One region of the Solibacillus isronensis genome, then DNA from elsewhere that is predicted to be linked to it. Evidence: riboswitches for the same ligand, from Rfam matches in the RefSeq annotation. Region 1 holds a riboswitch; the other holds the start of a gene.
What was found. A riboswitch is a leader RNA that binds a small molecule or an ion and turns the genes downstream of it on or off. The one in region 1 is predicted to bind FMN.
Positions count from the first base shown of each region.

Region 2: it holds a riboswitch for FMN, as region 1 does, so the genes downstream of both, M3166_RS07890 (ECF transporter S component) here and ribE (riboflavin synthase) in region 1, are expected to answer to the same signal.

Region 1 covers NZ_JAMBOC010000001.1:840,574-848,148, reverse strand. Annotated here, with positions in the region: gene M3166_RS04385 (LysE family translocator) at 1-172, opposite strand, end outside; gene M3166_RS04380 (DUF2812 domain-containing protein) at 498-1,694, opposite strand; gene ribH (6,7-dimethyl-8-ribityllumazine synthase) at 1,934-2,398, opposite strand; partial or broken gene ribB (3,4-dihydroxy-2-butanone-4-phosphate synthase) at 2,417-3,025, opposite strand; gene ribE (riboflavin synthase) at 3,040-3,675, opposite strand; FMN riboswitch at 3,796-3,930, opposite strand; FMN riboswitch at 4,029-4,165, opposite strand; gene M3166_RS04360 (VC0807 family protein) at 4,487-5,170, shown strand; gene M3166_RS04355 (group-specific protein) at 5,278-5,658, shown strand; gene M3166_RS04350 (RNA polymerase sigma factor) at 5,666-6,181, shown strand; gene M3166_RS04345 (hypothetical protein) at 6,165-6,413, shown strand; gene M3166_RS04340 (transcription initiation factor TFIIIB) at 6,450-6,662, shown strand; gene M3166_RS19325 (hypothetical protein) at 6,816-6,950, opposite strand; gene M3166_RS04335 (hypothetical protein) at 7,076-7,255, opposite strand; gene metE (5-methyltetrahydropteroyltriglutamate--homocysteine S-methyltransferase) at 7,272-7,575, opposite strand, start outside.
Region 2 covers NZ_JAMBOC010000001.1:1,532,593-1,540,167, forward strand. Annotated here, with positions in the region: gene glnA (type I glutamate--ammonia ligase) at 1-941, opposite strand, end outside; gene M3166_RS07870 (MerR family transcriptional regulator) at 982-1,377, opposite strand; gene M3166_RS07875 (S-layer homology domain-containing protein) at 1,937-3,355, shown strand; gene M3166_RS07880 (YitT family protein) at 3,494-4,351, shown strand; gene brnQ (branched-chain amino acid transport system II carrier protein) at 4,402-5,754, opposite strand; gene M3166_RS07890 (ECF transporter S component) at 5,932-6,507, opposite strand; FMN riboswitch at 6,750-6,923, opposite strand; gene M3166_RS07895 (hypothetical protein) at 7,028-7,575, opposite strand, start outside.

The DNA of each region.
Region 1 (7,575 bases):
CTGCCACCGCTGCAATTGTATGGACCGTTAATCCTGCGCAAGAGCCGACCATTGTTTGAAATCCGCCCTTTTGTCCGTTAACGATTGTATTTTTCGTAACGATAGCTGTATCAGGACCCGGCAATACAATCAGAAGAACACACGCAATGATAAAGAACACAACATTCTCCATTTACTCACCTTCATTTTCTGAATTTTTAAATATGGTAACATGTTCATCTGAATGAAGCTAGGGGAATTTATAGTTTAATGGATTGCTAGTGTGGCATTACTTGTATGCATTCTTATGATATGACCGGCAACTGATTTTATTAGAAGAATTTTATATTTATTAGAAAACTTCAATAGGTTATTAGCATTTTCCGAATGTTTATTTAAACATCTAAGAGCATTATTAGTACAATTGCCTTATAATTAGAAAATCGGTAACTTATTAGAAGATGTCAACTTGATATTAGATGATTTAAATATTTATTAGAATATTACTAGTGACTCCTTCAATCGTCAGCAAGTAATGCCATTTTCTCAGCAGCTTTCTCTATGATTACATCATCTTCAACCTGACCAGTATAATTGATATACATCACGGCCCGCCCCTTTACAAAGAGAAAATCTTTATGAAAAGAATTATCCCGAATCAGCAGTCGATCAAAAGCTGTGTGTTTTCTTTCTTTAAAACTTCTAGGTTCACTTCCATATGTATGCTTGATTATTAACTCATTAACTAATGAGCTAACATGGGAATGGAACCGTAACTTATAAACTTCCGATGAGATTGATGGTTGATATGCATGATTGGGATCGTACCATTCCCCTTCCTGAATAACGCCCATTTCTGTTGAATCATATTGGACAGAAGCAAAAATATTCCACTGTGATGAGTAGTTGCTTCCCAAATCCTCGCCTTCAAAGTAAAGTGGCTTCCTTTTAAGATGCGGCTGATTTTCAATGGAAGCTAGTCGGACAATTGGCAGCCCTGCATCTTCTTCTGTTAAAGGGCTTGTTTTCATACTCCATATTTGGTAAATCGGTATTAACACAAGAGTTAATGTAATTACTAATACTATGAAACTGTAGACAATACTTGACCGGTAAAAGTTTTCCCATGGTTTTTGTTGATCGTCTAATATCCCAGCTTTAAGTTCATTCCGCAAATGATTGATTCCAAATAAGCTTTTACCTATCGGAATTATTTGCATAAAACTAACAAACAATACTAATAATGGAGCAAGTGTATATCCATCTATCAGTTGCAAAACAGAAATATTTCCGTTTTCGAAAGATTTGACGAAGACCGTAGTGATTACAATAATCGCGATTAAATTAACTATAAAATTAAATAATGCTTTATTAAAAGCTTTTTTTGCTATTGAGATTTGCTCTTCCCGATCTATCGGAGGTTCACTAGCTTTACGATCAACCGGTGCCGCAAATACGTGAAAATTGCGGTCACTTGCAATATAATCCCAGCCGCTTTCTTCAAATAACCGGATTTTTTCACTCGATATATATTTGCTTTTCGCCAGTTCCAGCCGGTAATCCATTCGTTTGCGATCCCCTTTTTTAAACTTCGCAAAATGTGTGCCAATCTCATAAAAATGCAGCCCTTGCTCGGACATATCCGAAAACCAGCTTTCATGTTCCTTAATACGCCCGTACTGCCCGGGTCTTATTCTGCGTACTATTTCTGCCATCGCTCTCCCTCCTCATATGTCTGACCTAACAATAAAATAGAAGGGAATGTTTGTAAATAAATAATTAGAATCAGCAAACTATTTCAGCACTCTCTGACGCAATAAAGAATATTGAAAATGTTCACAGTAAAAAGGCAACCCTACCAATGCAGGATTGCCTATTACACCGCTTAGAACTAACTTTCCGCAAGCAGCAATATTTTCTGAGCTGCATTTTGAGTGGCGTGCACTAATCTTTATTAAAACATTTTATTCAAGTTCGCCATTTCAATTGCAGACATTGCGCTGTCGTAGCCTTTATTGCCTGCTTTTGTACCAGCACGTTCGATTGCCTGTTCGATATTTTCAGTTGTGACAATGCCGAAAATTACCGGTACGCCTGTGTCCAACCCTGCTTTGGCAATTCCTTTTGCCGCCTCGTTACATACATAATCGTAATGTGTAGTTGATCCGCGAATGACCGTACCTAAACCGATTACTGCATCATAATTATTTGTTTCAGCCATTTTTTTTGCTACAAACGGTACTTCGAAAGCACCTGGAACCCATGCTGTATCAATGTTTGCTTCGTCTACACCATGACGTTTTAAGCCGTCAATTGCACCGCTTAATAATTTATCATTAATAAATTCATTAAAGCGCCCTACGACAATTCCGATTTTTAGATCTGTTCCGACTAATTGTGCTTCAAATGTTTTTCCCATATTAATTGCTCCTTTTTATACCAATACGGTAGTTAATTTTATATATTGAACTAAGTCTTCGATTGTAATAAATTTCAGGTTATATTTTTGTGCAATCTTTTCGAGCTGTGGCATGCGGGCCATTGAACCATCTTCGTTCATAATTTCACAGATGACCGCAACTTCATTCGAACCGCATAGTTTAGCCAGATCAACACCTGCTTCCGTATGCCCGCGACGTTCCAACACGCCTCCCTGTTTAGCAATGAGCGGGAAAACATGGCCGGGACGATGAAAATGCTCCGGTTTTGTTGCAGGATCCAGTAATGCTAACATCGTTTTAGAACGCTCAAATGCACTTATACCTGTCGTTGTATGGATATGATCGATACTAATCGTAAAAGCTGTTTGATATGTATCGGTATTGCTTTGCACCATTGGATGAAGGGAAAGCTTTTCTGCAAGTGCAGATGAAACTGGTGTACAAATTAACCCTCTTCCATAAAGCGCCATGAAATTAATATTTTCCGGTGTAGCGAATTCTCCTAACACTAGAAAATCCCCTTCATTTTCACGGTTCTCGTCATCTGACACAATAATAATCTCGCCGTTTTTCAATGCGTGAATTGCTTCTTCAATTGTATTCATTTTGTAGCACTCCTTTAAAATCCTGTACGTTGCAAAAAGTCCATTGTAATTGTACTTTCCGTTTGATTTTGTAAATGTTTTTTTACATATTTTCCGATTAGATCTGTTTCAATGTTCACAACATCTCCCGGCTTTTTAAAGCCTAATACAGTCTGTTCATACGTATGAGGGATTAAGGAAATGGTAATGAATGTGTCCGTCACATCAAAGATTGTTAAACTCGTGCCGTCCACTGTAATTGAGCCTTTCTTAATACATTCAGCAACCAAATGCTTTTCCATTGCCAAATCAATATAAACTGCATTGGCAACGGGTCTTTTCCGTTGTATTGTTGCAATTCCATCAACATGGCCCGAAACAATATGCCCTCCGAAACGACCATTCGCCGACATTGCCCGCTCTAGATTGACAGGCATCCCAGCAGTTAATTGCTGTAGGCTTGTTGCTTTGACAGTTTCCGGCATGACGTCTGCCAAAAATACGGTCGGCGAAAATTGTTTCACTGTCAGACAGACACCATTAACGGCAATGCTGTCCCCGAGTTGAACATCCTCTAGAATTTTGCTTGCGCGAATGGCTAGTTCCATCGCTTGTGTGGATTGGCTGACTGTTTCAACCGTTCCAAGTTCTTCAATGATTCCTGTAAACATCCTGCTCACCTCTTTTTAGGATTAAAAAAGAACCCCGATTGAATTCGGAGTTCGATGAGAGGAAAATTGAGCATCATCAAATAAGCTTTTCGAAGTAAATTTTCAAAAAACTGCTGACATTGCTTCCTTCTCCCATCCAGACTATAACTGTCGGCTTTGGACTTGCACCAAATCCTGCACACATAAGTGGCTCACGGGCTTAGAGATAAACTCATCACCGTCGATTGGGAATTTCACCCGACCCCGAAGGAAATTATTTTTTTCAAATAAAATAAAAAAACCCGTCACAAGGTGCGACAGGAAAAGTGTATAGCAAAAAAGCACATTTAAAATCAAATTTTTAAAATGCGTTGCCATTCCTTCTCCCATCCAGACTATAACTGTCGGCTTTGGATTTGCACCAAAATCCTGCACACATAAAGTGGCTCACGGGCTTAGAGATAAACTCATCACCGTCGATTGGGAATTTCACCCGACCCCGAAGGAAATTATTTTATTTGAAAGTTATTGTAACATAAATAATTTAAAAAGCTAATAGTATTTTAGCACCTACTTACTTTTTGTTCCATCAATCCTTTTACCTCTATCCCCTCTGTTAAATTATAAAAATTTTGAAACTTTAATAAAGGTAATACGTAGAAGAATATACATAATATTACATAAATTAGAAAGGGGTTATTGCAAGCTGTTTTTAAGTGTCTTTCGTTTACTTGGTTGCTTTTTTTCGTATAACTATTTCATAAATATAGTGTCGGATAATCTTTAGTAATATAAAAAAACAAATACCTTTTTAACGGTAATGGAGGCTTTTATGGCGAATAATTCACAATCGAATAAATATCTTATCTTTCTAGAGCTACTGTTTTATGCAGCATTACCTTATGTAATCTGGAAGTTTGGGCGAGAGCCTTTTGGTGACTATGCGGCAATGCTGCTGTCCACTGTTCCCGGGATAATTTATACGGTTTACCGCTTTGCTAAAGACCGGCAATTCAATGTGACAGGCCTGTTTATTTTAGGCTCAATGCTTATAGGTACAGCGGTCGATTTACTGTCGGGTTCAGCGGAGCAGATGATTTGGAATAACGTTTATTTAGGTCTTTTTTATACGTTGCTCTATGTAATTTTATTCATCGTAAAACAGCCTTTTCCCCTGTATATTGCAGTTGATTTTGCTTATTTGCAAGGACATGCACGAAAGGAAAGTAAAGCATTATTCTTTCAAAAAGGGATCTTCCGATGGTTTCAGCTGATCCAGGTTGTCTTCATTATTCGAGGACTGGTTATGGCAGGAATTACGGTCTTCCTGCTTCGTAAATATGGAATTGACAGTTATGGTGACATGCTTATTTATAAACGGATAACGAGTTGGGTGTTTTCCGGAATTTTAATGGGGATGTTCTTTTACATTAATGTTGTTGTACAAAACTATATGAACCGATTACATGAAAATAATCTGCAAAAGCTGCAGGAACCGGAAATTGTCGCAGAATAAATATCAAAAAATTTTTGAACCTTTTTCCTCTCCTGTTTGTATAGTCAGTGAAAGCATCAAAAGTTGCAGCTTGTTATAAAATTTAACTAAGTAAGGAGAAATGGGATATGGGGATTGGTTTTAAAATTTCGCTAATTGTGAGTGCAGTTGAAATGGTTATATTATTTACGATTTTGATTCCGTTTTTCAGAAAACATATTATCAGGGAAGGTAAAAAAATTAATTATGCGAAAACAACCGTTTATTTACGCTGGAATATATTTGACACGATTACTCTGATTTTAGCGGTTTATACGATTATCTGTGTGCAAGTTTTGAACATTTTACTTTCATCCGGTGAAACAATTGAAAACCCTTATGTTCAGTTTTTTACGAACCAGGCACAGGCATGGGTCATTGTAATGGTTGTGTATTTGGTCATGCGCATATCGGCTACACTAAAAAGTATTAAAGCACGTTTCGGTGACGTTTATGATAGCGAACAATGAGCAGTTGATGACCGCGTTTCAAATTGGCGATTCGGAAGCGTTGGCACAACTGTACGACCAGTTGCATGAGCCGCTGTTCTGTTTTTTGTACCGTTATACAAAAGATGAGCAATTGAGTGTCGATATTGTTCACGACAGCTTTGAAGTGCTGCAATCAAAAAAATTTCAGTATGAACAGCAACGTGGTACGGTAAAGTCCTTCTTGTTTCAGATTGCCTACCGCCTTATGATCAATAAGCTGAAAAGGCGCAAACGATGGCAGACACTCCTGCCTTTTCTCATCCCTATTCAGAAAAAAACGCTGCAAACCGAAGACACACTCGTCATTCAACAAGCGATTTCAAACTTGCCGGATAAACAGCGGGCTGTAATTTTGCTTGCTTACTATGAAGATTTGCTGCAAGAAGAAATTGCCTTAATATTGGATGTTCCGATCGGTACGGTAAAATCACGGCTTCATCACGCTATTAAAGCTTTAAAGGCTGAATTAAAGGAGGATTTCCAACATGAACGAGGAATTTAAAAAGGAAAAAGAGCTATCCGGTTTGCTTGATTCCTATAAAATCGACATACCTGTGACAAAACTTGCAAAAAAGCAGTCACCATTTCAAAAGTTTATTCGCTATCTTGGTTCTCCGACGAAAGATCCATTTGAAGAATGGACAATTCAATCAAAGGGCTATCTGTTTTTTAAAATTTTCCCCGTTTCCCTTGGTTTGTTTTTAGCAATTTTACAGGGATTCCTAATGAACTAATGGTAATTCCTTTGCTGGCTACCTAACTATGAAAGGGTGATAGAAATTAAGAATACGACAACCGTAAAAGAATGTCCAAAATGCGGCTGCTCTGAATTAGGGAAAGGCAAACATAGCGGGTACAGTGTTATGTCACCTGTCAATAAAATGAGCTTAGGTTCCAATATCGAATATATTATTTGTACACAATGCGGTTTTATTATTGAAGGCTATGTCGTAAAGCCTGAGAAATTTAAAGGGACATTTTAATTCGATATCGGGATTACAAATAGAGGGTGGGACATAATCCAAAAATGCAATTTTTCTCTTAGAGAAAAATTGCATTTTTTTGCTGAGCGTAAAAATTGATTTCCATTCCGGGGCGCTTTCCGCGGGCGTGGCCTTACACGAAAGTCTCAGGCGTCAGTGCTCCTGACGCTTCGCTTTCGTCGCAAAATAAATTTCGCTATTCCCGCAGGAAGCTGTGCTTGTAGCGAAAGGCGCAGCCGTCAGCTGGTATTTTAACAGTGCGAAAGGTGATACCGTCAGCACGAACACTCGCCCTCCATTCCAATCAATTTTAAAAAATATCCGTTTCTTAATAAGGTTTTTCTCCTTAGTTTATGAAATTTCTACTTCTGTCCCGGCCTCATTGTATTTTCTACCTGTTTCTAAAGATCACTTCAACCTACTAATTCCGCTTTTACAAAATAATATGCTTTTTGAATTTCCTTTTCATCCGCTGGGTATGACGTCATCAACTCATCACGTAACTCTTTAAGGCTTTTTGTATTACTTTCTGTAAAGCCATTCATTACAGCCGTCAAAAACACGGGGTTGTAATTTCTTTTCATTTGACTCATAGTATCCGCCCCTTCATTAATTCAACAGTTTTAGTCGCTCTTTTGCGGCCACCATATTTTTCAATGATGCAATCGTCTCTTGCTCCGTGCGAGTTTTCAGTCCACAATCGGGATTGATCCAAAATTGTTCTTTTTCGATCACTTCTTTACTTTCTCCGATAATAACGGCCATTTCTTCCACTGTTGGTATACGGGGGCTATGAATGTCATATACACCTAAACCGATGCCCAGTCTGTACGGTGTCTCTTTTAGTATTTTTACCAGTTCTCCGTGGCTTCGTGATGTCTCAATCGAAATCACATCCGCGTCCAATGATTCA
Region 2 (7,575 bases), 690 kb from region 1:
GCCACATAACAAGGTGCTTCATAGCCTGGTACTAAACGTTTGTATGAGTTGACAGTCGGATTCGTCACCGCTGTAAATCCTTGAACGTGCTTTAATACACCTGCTAAGAAATGTTTCGCTGTTTTTGATAACTGTAAGTCTTCCCCTTCATCCCAAAACGCATTTTTGCTTCCTTGGAATAACGATAAGTTGAAGTGCATTCCTGAACCGTTCACACCGAATAAAGGTTTTGGCATAAATGTCGCATGTAAGCCATGTTTACGCGCAATTGTTTTTACTACTAATTTGAACGTTTGAATGTTATCACACGCTTCCACCGCGTTGGCATATTTGAAGTCAATTTCGTGTTGACCCGGAGCTACTTCATGGTGTGATGCTTCAATTTCAAAGCCCATCTCCTCAAGTTCCAATACGATATCGCGACGGCAGTTTTCCCCTAAATCTGTTGGTGCCAAGTCGAAGTATCCACCATCATCATTTAGTTCTAATGTCGGGTTGCCTTTTTCATCTAATTTAAATAAGAAGAATTCTGGTTCAGGTCCTAAGTTAAAACTTGTAAAACCTAATTCCTCCATTTCTTTTAACATTCTTTTTAGGTTAGAGCGCGGATCCCCTTCAAAAGGAGAGCCGTCCGGACGTGCGATGTCACAAATTAATCGGGCAACTTTTCCCTTTTCTGCAGTCCATGGGAAAATCATGAAAGTATCTAAATCCGGACGCAAATACATGTCAGATTCTTCAATACGCACGAAACCTTCAATTGAAGAACCGTCAAACATCATTTTGTTATCCAGCGCTTTATCTAACTGACTTACCGGAATTTCAACGTTTTTGATTGTTCCTAAAATATCGGTAAATTGCAGACGAATAAATTTAACATTTTTATCGGCTACAATTTTTTTAATGCTTTCTTTCGTTGCTTTGCTTGTTCCATTCACCATTACATTTGCCATACTTCAACACTCTCCTTTTTAGTTGGTCCTACTCAGTTTTATATTGAAAGAAACGCGATAAATCGCCTTGACGTAGCGATGTTTTTTGCATGCGCTGCGCCTGCAGCATTTCTTCACGCAATATAGTCCGCAATTCTGTATCTGTCACGCGTACCACGTCAGGTTTCTTTACATACTCTTTCGATCTCATTGCAAATACCTTTTTGACACCCGCCATATTAATGCCCTGGTCGAGTAGCTCTCTTATTTCCAGCAATGCATCAATATCATCAAGAGAAAACATCCTTCGATTCCCTTCTGATCTGGCAGGGACGATTAATTCATGTTCTTCATAATAACGAATTTGTCTAGCCGTTAATTCCGTCAATTGCATAACCATGCTAATCGGCAGTAACGGCATCGCTCTTCGAAACTCTCGACTCATTATCTCGCCTCCCTCTTCTTACCATTTACTTTAAATCAATGTAATGTTCTTTGTCAATCTAATGTTATAAAAACTAACATATCGTTTTTAGAATAATTTAATCGCATAATTCGAACATTTTAATTCCACAAAAAGAACCGTACGCCAAGAACAGCAATTAGCATACGGTCACCGAAGTTTCATTCTTTTTTATGTGAGCTTTCCTCTATTTTTAAAAGTTGTTTACATTTAAGTTAGTTCCACCTGATTATTACAATCCATGTCACAGTCATAATTAAAACACAAATATATTTCAAAATTATGGACTTTATTGAAATAATTATAATATATTAATATATAATGGATATATGTGATATGGCATACTAAAAAATGCTTAACTACTCTTACAAATAATAGAAATTTCCCGTTACCCGGAAGCTTATCCGTCTTTCCTGCCGGTCACTTACTTTGTTTCTAATTCATTAGCTGCACGAAAACAGCTGCCGAATTAAGATAAAGTCTTTTGCAAATTATGCATGACACATATGAATATTTGCTTAGGACAAGGAGGATATTTAGTATGAAAAAGAAGTTTTACACATTTGCAGTTGCTTCATTAGCAATGACAGCAGCAACAGTAGCCCCTGCTTCAGCTGCCGTAAATTTCACAGATGTTGCTGAAAACAACATACATTTTAAGGCGATTACAGAATTGCATGCAGCCGAAATTATTAGTGGTTATCCAGATGGAACATTTAAACCCGCGCAGAATGTGACACGTGGACAGGCAGCTAAAATTATTGCCGGTGCACTTGGTCTTGATACGGAAAATGTGGTCAATCCTAAGTTCACCGATATTCCGGCATCACATCAGTACTACGGTTCTATCGCAGCATTGACTGCACTCGATGCAATTAAAGTGTATGAAGATAACACTTTCAAGCCAAATGAAACAATTACGCGTGGGGAATTTGCTTATATGCTCGCTAAAGCATTGGATTTAAAAGCTGAAGGCGACAGCCCTTTTCATGATGTGACTGGGGATAATGAATACGCTTATGTCGTTACAGCTTTATATGAATACGGTATAGCAAAAGGCATAAGTGATACGGAATTTGGCGCAGAGAAATCGATAACACGCGGTCAACTAGCAACATTCATTTTCAATGTAGTGAACGAATTCACAGAAAATGATACAGAAGCGTCTTCAACGGATTCAGCGCTATTAAAAACCATTTTCACAAAGGCAATCGAAAAACAACAAGCTACAACTAGCATGAAAGCAAAAATGACAATGACGCAATCGATGGATATCCAAGATGGGGAAGAACGTATAAAAATCGATACTAACGGAAAAATGGATATGTCAATTGTCAATAAACCTATGCAGTTCTTCATTGAAGGAACAATGTCTATGGTCGAGCCAACAACAGGCGAATCGATTGATATGCCTTTAAAAATGTATATGACAGAAAAAGATGGCATGTATATGTATGAAGGCACGTCAGAAACTTGGATTAATTATCCTGCCGACATGTTCGAAGAAATATTAACGCAAGCTGGCGCACAAATTAATGCTGCTGATCAATTAGAAATGTTGCAGAAATTTGCAACCGATTTCAATATCAAAGAAACGGATGGGTATTATACATTAAATTTGAAAGGTACTGGAGATAACTTTACCGCTCTTATACAAGAACAAATGTCTGCCATGAACTTAGGTTTGGACGAGGAAGTACTGGCCGATATGAAAAATTTAAAATACGATAATTTTTCTTATGAAATCAAAATTAATAAGGAAACATTTGATATAGAAGAAATGGTAATGGACTTCGGATTCGGCATGAACCTGGAAGGTGTTGTAATGAATATAAAAAGTAAATCAACTATGAAATATTCAGATTTTAATACAGTACCAACAATAACAATCCCTGCCGAAGCTCTGGAAAACGCAAAATCTTTGGAGGATTTAATTGAATCAGAAATAGGAAATAAATAATTCCCAAAATTCCCATAAAAGCTGTCAGGAAAAAGCATTGTTTTTCCCGATAGCTTTTTTTTGAAAAAAATGGGGCAATGAAAAGTAATATCGCTATTATTCATGTATAATTGTTACCGTATATTGAGGGGGAATTTTATGTCAAAGCAACACATAGCAAAGTCAATCGGACAAAAAATCATCGTTATTATTGGCGGTTTAATCGCTGCTTACGGATTAGAAGCAGTATTAATACCAAATAACGTATCGGATGGTGGAATCACGGGGATTAGTATTGTCATCTCTCAGCTAACACCAGTATCATTAGGCCTGCTGATCGCCATACTAAACATTCCGTTTATTTACTTAGGATATAAACAGATTGGAAAAACCTTCGCAATCAACTCCGTTATCGGTATCGCATCATTAGCAATTGGTACTTCGCTTATGCACCATGTTCCAACTATTATTACTGGCGATGCATTGCTTATTACAGTTGTAGGAGGAATTATTTTAGGTATTGGTATGGGGTTAGCGCTTCGTAATGGTGGCGCTCTTGATGGGATAGACATGCTTGCAGTGTTACTATCGAGAAAATTGCCTTTCGGTACAAGTGATCTCATTTTGTTTTTAAACTTTTTCGTTTTCATCATTGTATCGTTTGTATTCGGCTTTAAAGGTGCTTTGTTATCAGCAATTGCTTATTATATCGCATCAAAAGTTATCTTGATTGTTGAAGAAGGACTTAGTGGCTCTAAAACATATAAAATCATTACAAAAGAGCCGCTTAAAATGGTCGAAACAATTCGAGATCGTTTAGGAAGAAGCGCGACTTTCAGCACAGTATACGGTGCATACTCCCATCAGGAATTTCAAGAAATTACGTGTGTAATCAACCGTATGGAAGAAAGTAAGATAAAGGGTATTATTCGAGAAATCGATCCGAATGCCTTTGTGACAGTATACGAAGTAGTCGAAGTTAAAGGTGGAAGCTTTAAAAAGCAAAATATCCACTAAAACAGAAAATGGTTGTGTAAAAGGAAATTTTCCTTTTACACAACCATTTTTTAATCCGTATTGATTTCATTCGTGCGATTCGGAATACATAATCCGATAACCGCTCCTACTAACGCCGGAACAATCCACCCTAAACCAATGGAATAGAGCGGTAGGTAATCTGCGTAAAAAGCTGAAATAGAAGACAGCACACTCACTTCAAATGCCGGCACACTTCCGATTAACGCATTGTACCCATCAATTATACTAATAAAGAATACGAGTAAAATTGACCCTGCAAATACAGTCCTTTTGTAGTGAAATAGCGGTCCTAGAAGCGCCAGTATTATTAACACTATTGCCAGAGGGTAAAGGAACATCAACACTGGAATTGCATATGTAATAATATTTGTTAAACCAAAGTTCGCAATGATAAATGAAACAACACATAATAGGACTACAAATGTTTTATAGCTGATTTTCGGAAACACTTCATGGAAAAACTCACTGCATGAAGTAATGAGCCCAATACTCGTTTTTAAACATGCAAGTACAATAATAATTGCCAACAAAATTGCTCCGTATGAGCCGAAATAATGATCGGCAACCGCAGCAAAGATTTGCCCGCCATTGTCAAATGTACCAATCGCCGTTATACTCGATGCTCCCATGTAAGCAATCAGACCGTAAATCAGCATCATTAATGCCATTGCAAAAATACCTGATTTCCAAGTCGCTTTTGCAATTTCTTTCTTATCTGTAATCCCTGTCCGCTTTATCGCATGGATGACAACAATACCAAACGCAAGCGAAGCAAGTGCATCCATCGTATTATAGCCTTCTTTAAAACCTGTCATAAACGCCTCGTTAATATAAGTTCCAGCAGGCTCAACGAATTTCCCCATTGGAGAAAACAGACTAATACCGATTAGCACAAATAAAAATACTAAAAATGCCGGTGTTAAGTACTTCCCTATAATGTCCATGATCTTCGCCGGATTTAGTGAAAAATAAAAAACGATTGCGAAGAAAATAAAACTGAATACCGCAAGCCACAATGTCGCCTGTGAAGGATCGATAAATGGTTCAAATCCAACAACAAACGGTACTGTTGCTGTACGCGGAATTGCAAAAAACGGCCCAATCGTTAAGTATAAAGCCAATGCAAAAAACAATCCAAACATCGGATGTACTTTACTTGCCAAATCGCGCAATCCATTACTTCCCGACAATCCGATTGCCAGAATTCCTAAAAACGGCAAACCAATTGCCGTAACTAAAAAGCCAATTAGCGCAAACCAATAGTTTGTCCCTGCCAATTGCCCCATTTGAATCGGAAATATTAAATTTCCTGCTCCAAAAAACATCCCAAACAGCATCGTTCCGATTACTGCATAGGTTGAAAATGGTATTTTCTTGTCCATCATATTCTCTCCCAAGATGTCATTTCATGGTGTTTTAATGAAACGTCCTAATTTTCTTAACAATGTACAATATCATATCAGCCCTATAACAGAATGACAATAGTAAGAGTAAATATAAAAGGAGCGATGTCATAAAGTTAACACTTTTATGACATCGCTCCATAATTTATTATTTAATTAAGCTAAATATTGTCTGCGCTGATTTTCAATCCATACACGCATTGAACGGTAAAGCATCGTCACGACCACAAACATCATAATTCCTTTAACAATATTAAACGGTAAAATACCTAACACGATTGTTTCGTACATATTATATTCGAAGCCTAGTAAGTACGTGTACAGCGGTAAGAACGCCACGTAGTTTAATGCCGCCATTCCAATTGACATTACAACTGTAGAAACAACTAAGCCTGTCATTAACCCTTTTGCAGAAGGGAATTTTTTATAAATATAGTAAGCTGGTAAAATGAATAATACACCTGTAGCGAAGTTAGCCATATGACCTACCGGAATTCCTTCAGGAGCCCCTGTGTAAATCCAGTCAAGCACATTTTTAACAAGTTCAACTAGGATACCTGCAACAGGTCCCATCGTAATTGCCGCAATCAATGCTGGCACATCACTGAAATCAATTTGTAAAAACACCGGGAACCATGGTAGTGGGAAGTTTAACAACATTAGCACAAATGAAACCCCACTCAGCATTGCGATTGTTACGAATGATCGTAACTTTAAACTTCTTTTTTGCATATAAATCTCTCCTCTTTGCTGATTCCATCTCGCAAGAAGAAAGGACGTATCAAATCATTCCATGAAAAAACCCTTATGCTAAACTAGAGCATAAGGGAGAAATAGGCACACTTAAATAAAGGGTCTATCTGTGCATTTGCAGCAATTCCTGTTTTTTGTACACGAAAAATATTCCGTTTACAAATAAGGAATTAGAAATAAGTACTGCAAAGCACGGCATTTTCAAAAAATGACGACCGTACCTTCACCTTCTCCCATCCAGACTATACTGTCGGCTTTGGAATTGCACCAAATCCTGCACACAAAAGTGGCTCGCGGGCTCGAAAAGTTCGACATAACTTCCTCCAAGTAAATGGTCAGAAGTTATAACTTTTATTACCGCCGGTCGGGAGTTACACCCTGCCCCGAAGATGAATCAATATGAAATTATGTAGCAATTACCTTGCTATAACTATTATTATATATAAAAAAAAGGAATTGTAAAGCCCATTGCTTACAATTCCTAGTAAAATTATTTGAATTATTGAAATTCATAATGAATACGGTTCGCCGCAACCGGCTTATCTACCGGTTTTGTGAAGTCATAACCGCCCCATTGTTCCTGTACGATATTTTCAAATTTCACCTGTTTATCAAAACTTGCTACTGTCATTATTAATCCTTCAATCATTCGCATTCCTTGAGCTGGTTCATAATTGTCCAAGTTTAAAGGTTCTTCAAATGTAATTGTTACAATCGACTTAGCGTCTTCAACTTTTAAATATACACCCGGCAATATAACCGTTCTGTATATATCATTCGCTTCCACCGTCATATTTTTGATTGCTTCTTGCACATCTTTAAAGCTCATTCGGAAATTGGGACTTAAATATACCGCCCCATTCCGCATCTGATACATAAAATAATTATATTGAGCGTTCTCATCATTTAATAAAAACGGCTCTTTTACGTCGCCAACATGGTCAAAGTAAATTGGTTTTCCGGCCGTATTTTGTATTTCTACTTCCATATATGCATCTCTGAAAGTGTCGACAAGGGAACCGAGATAATTTGATAAGGAAGCAGTTC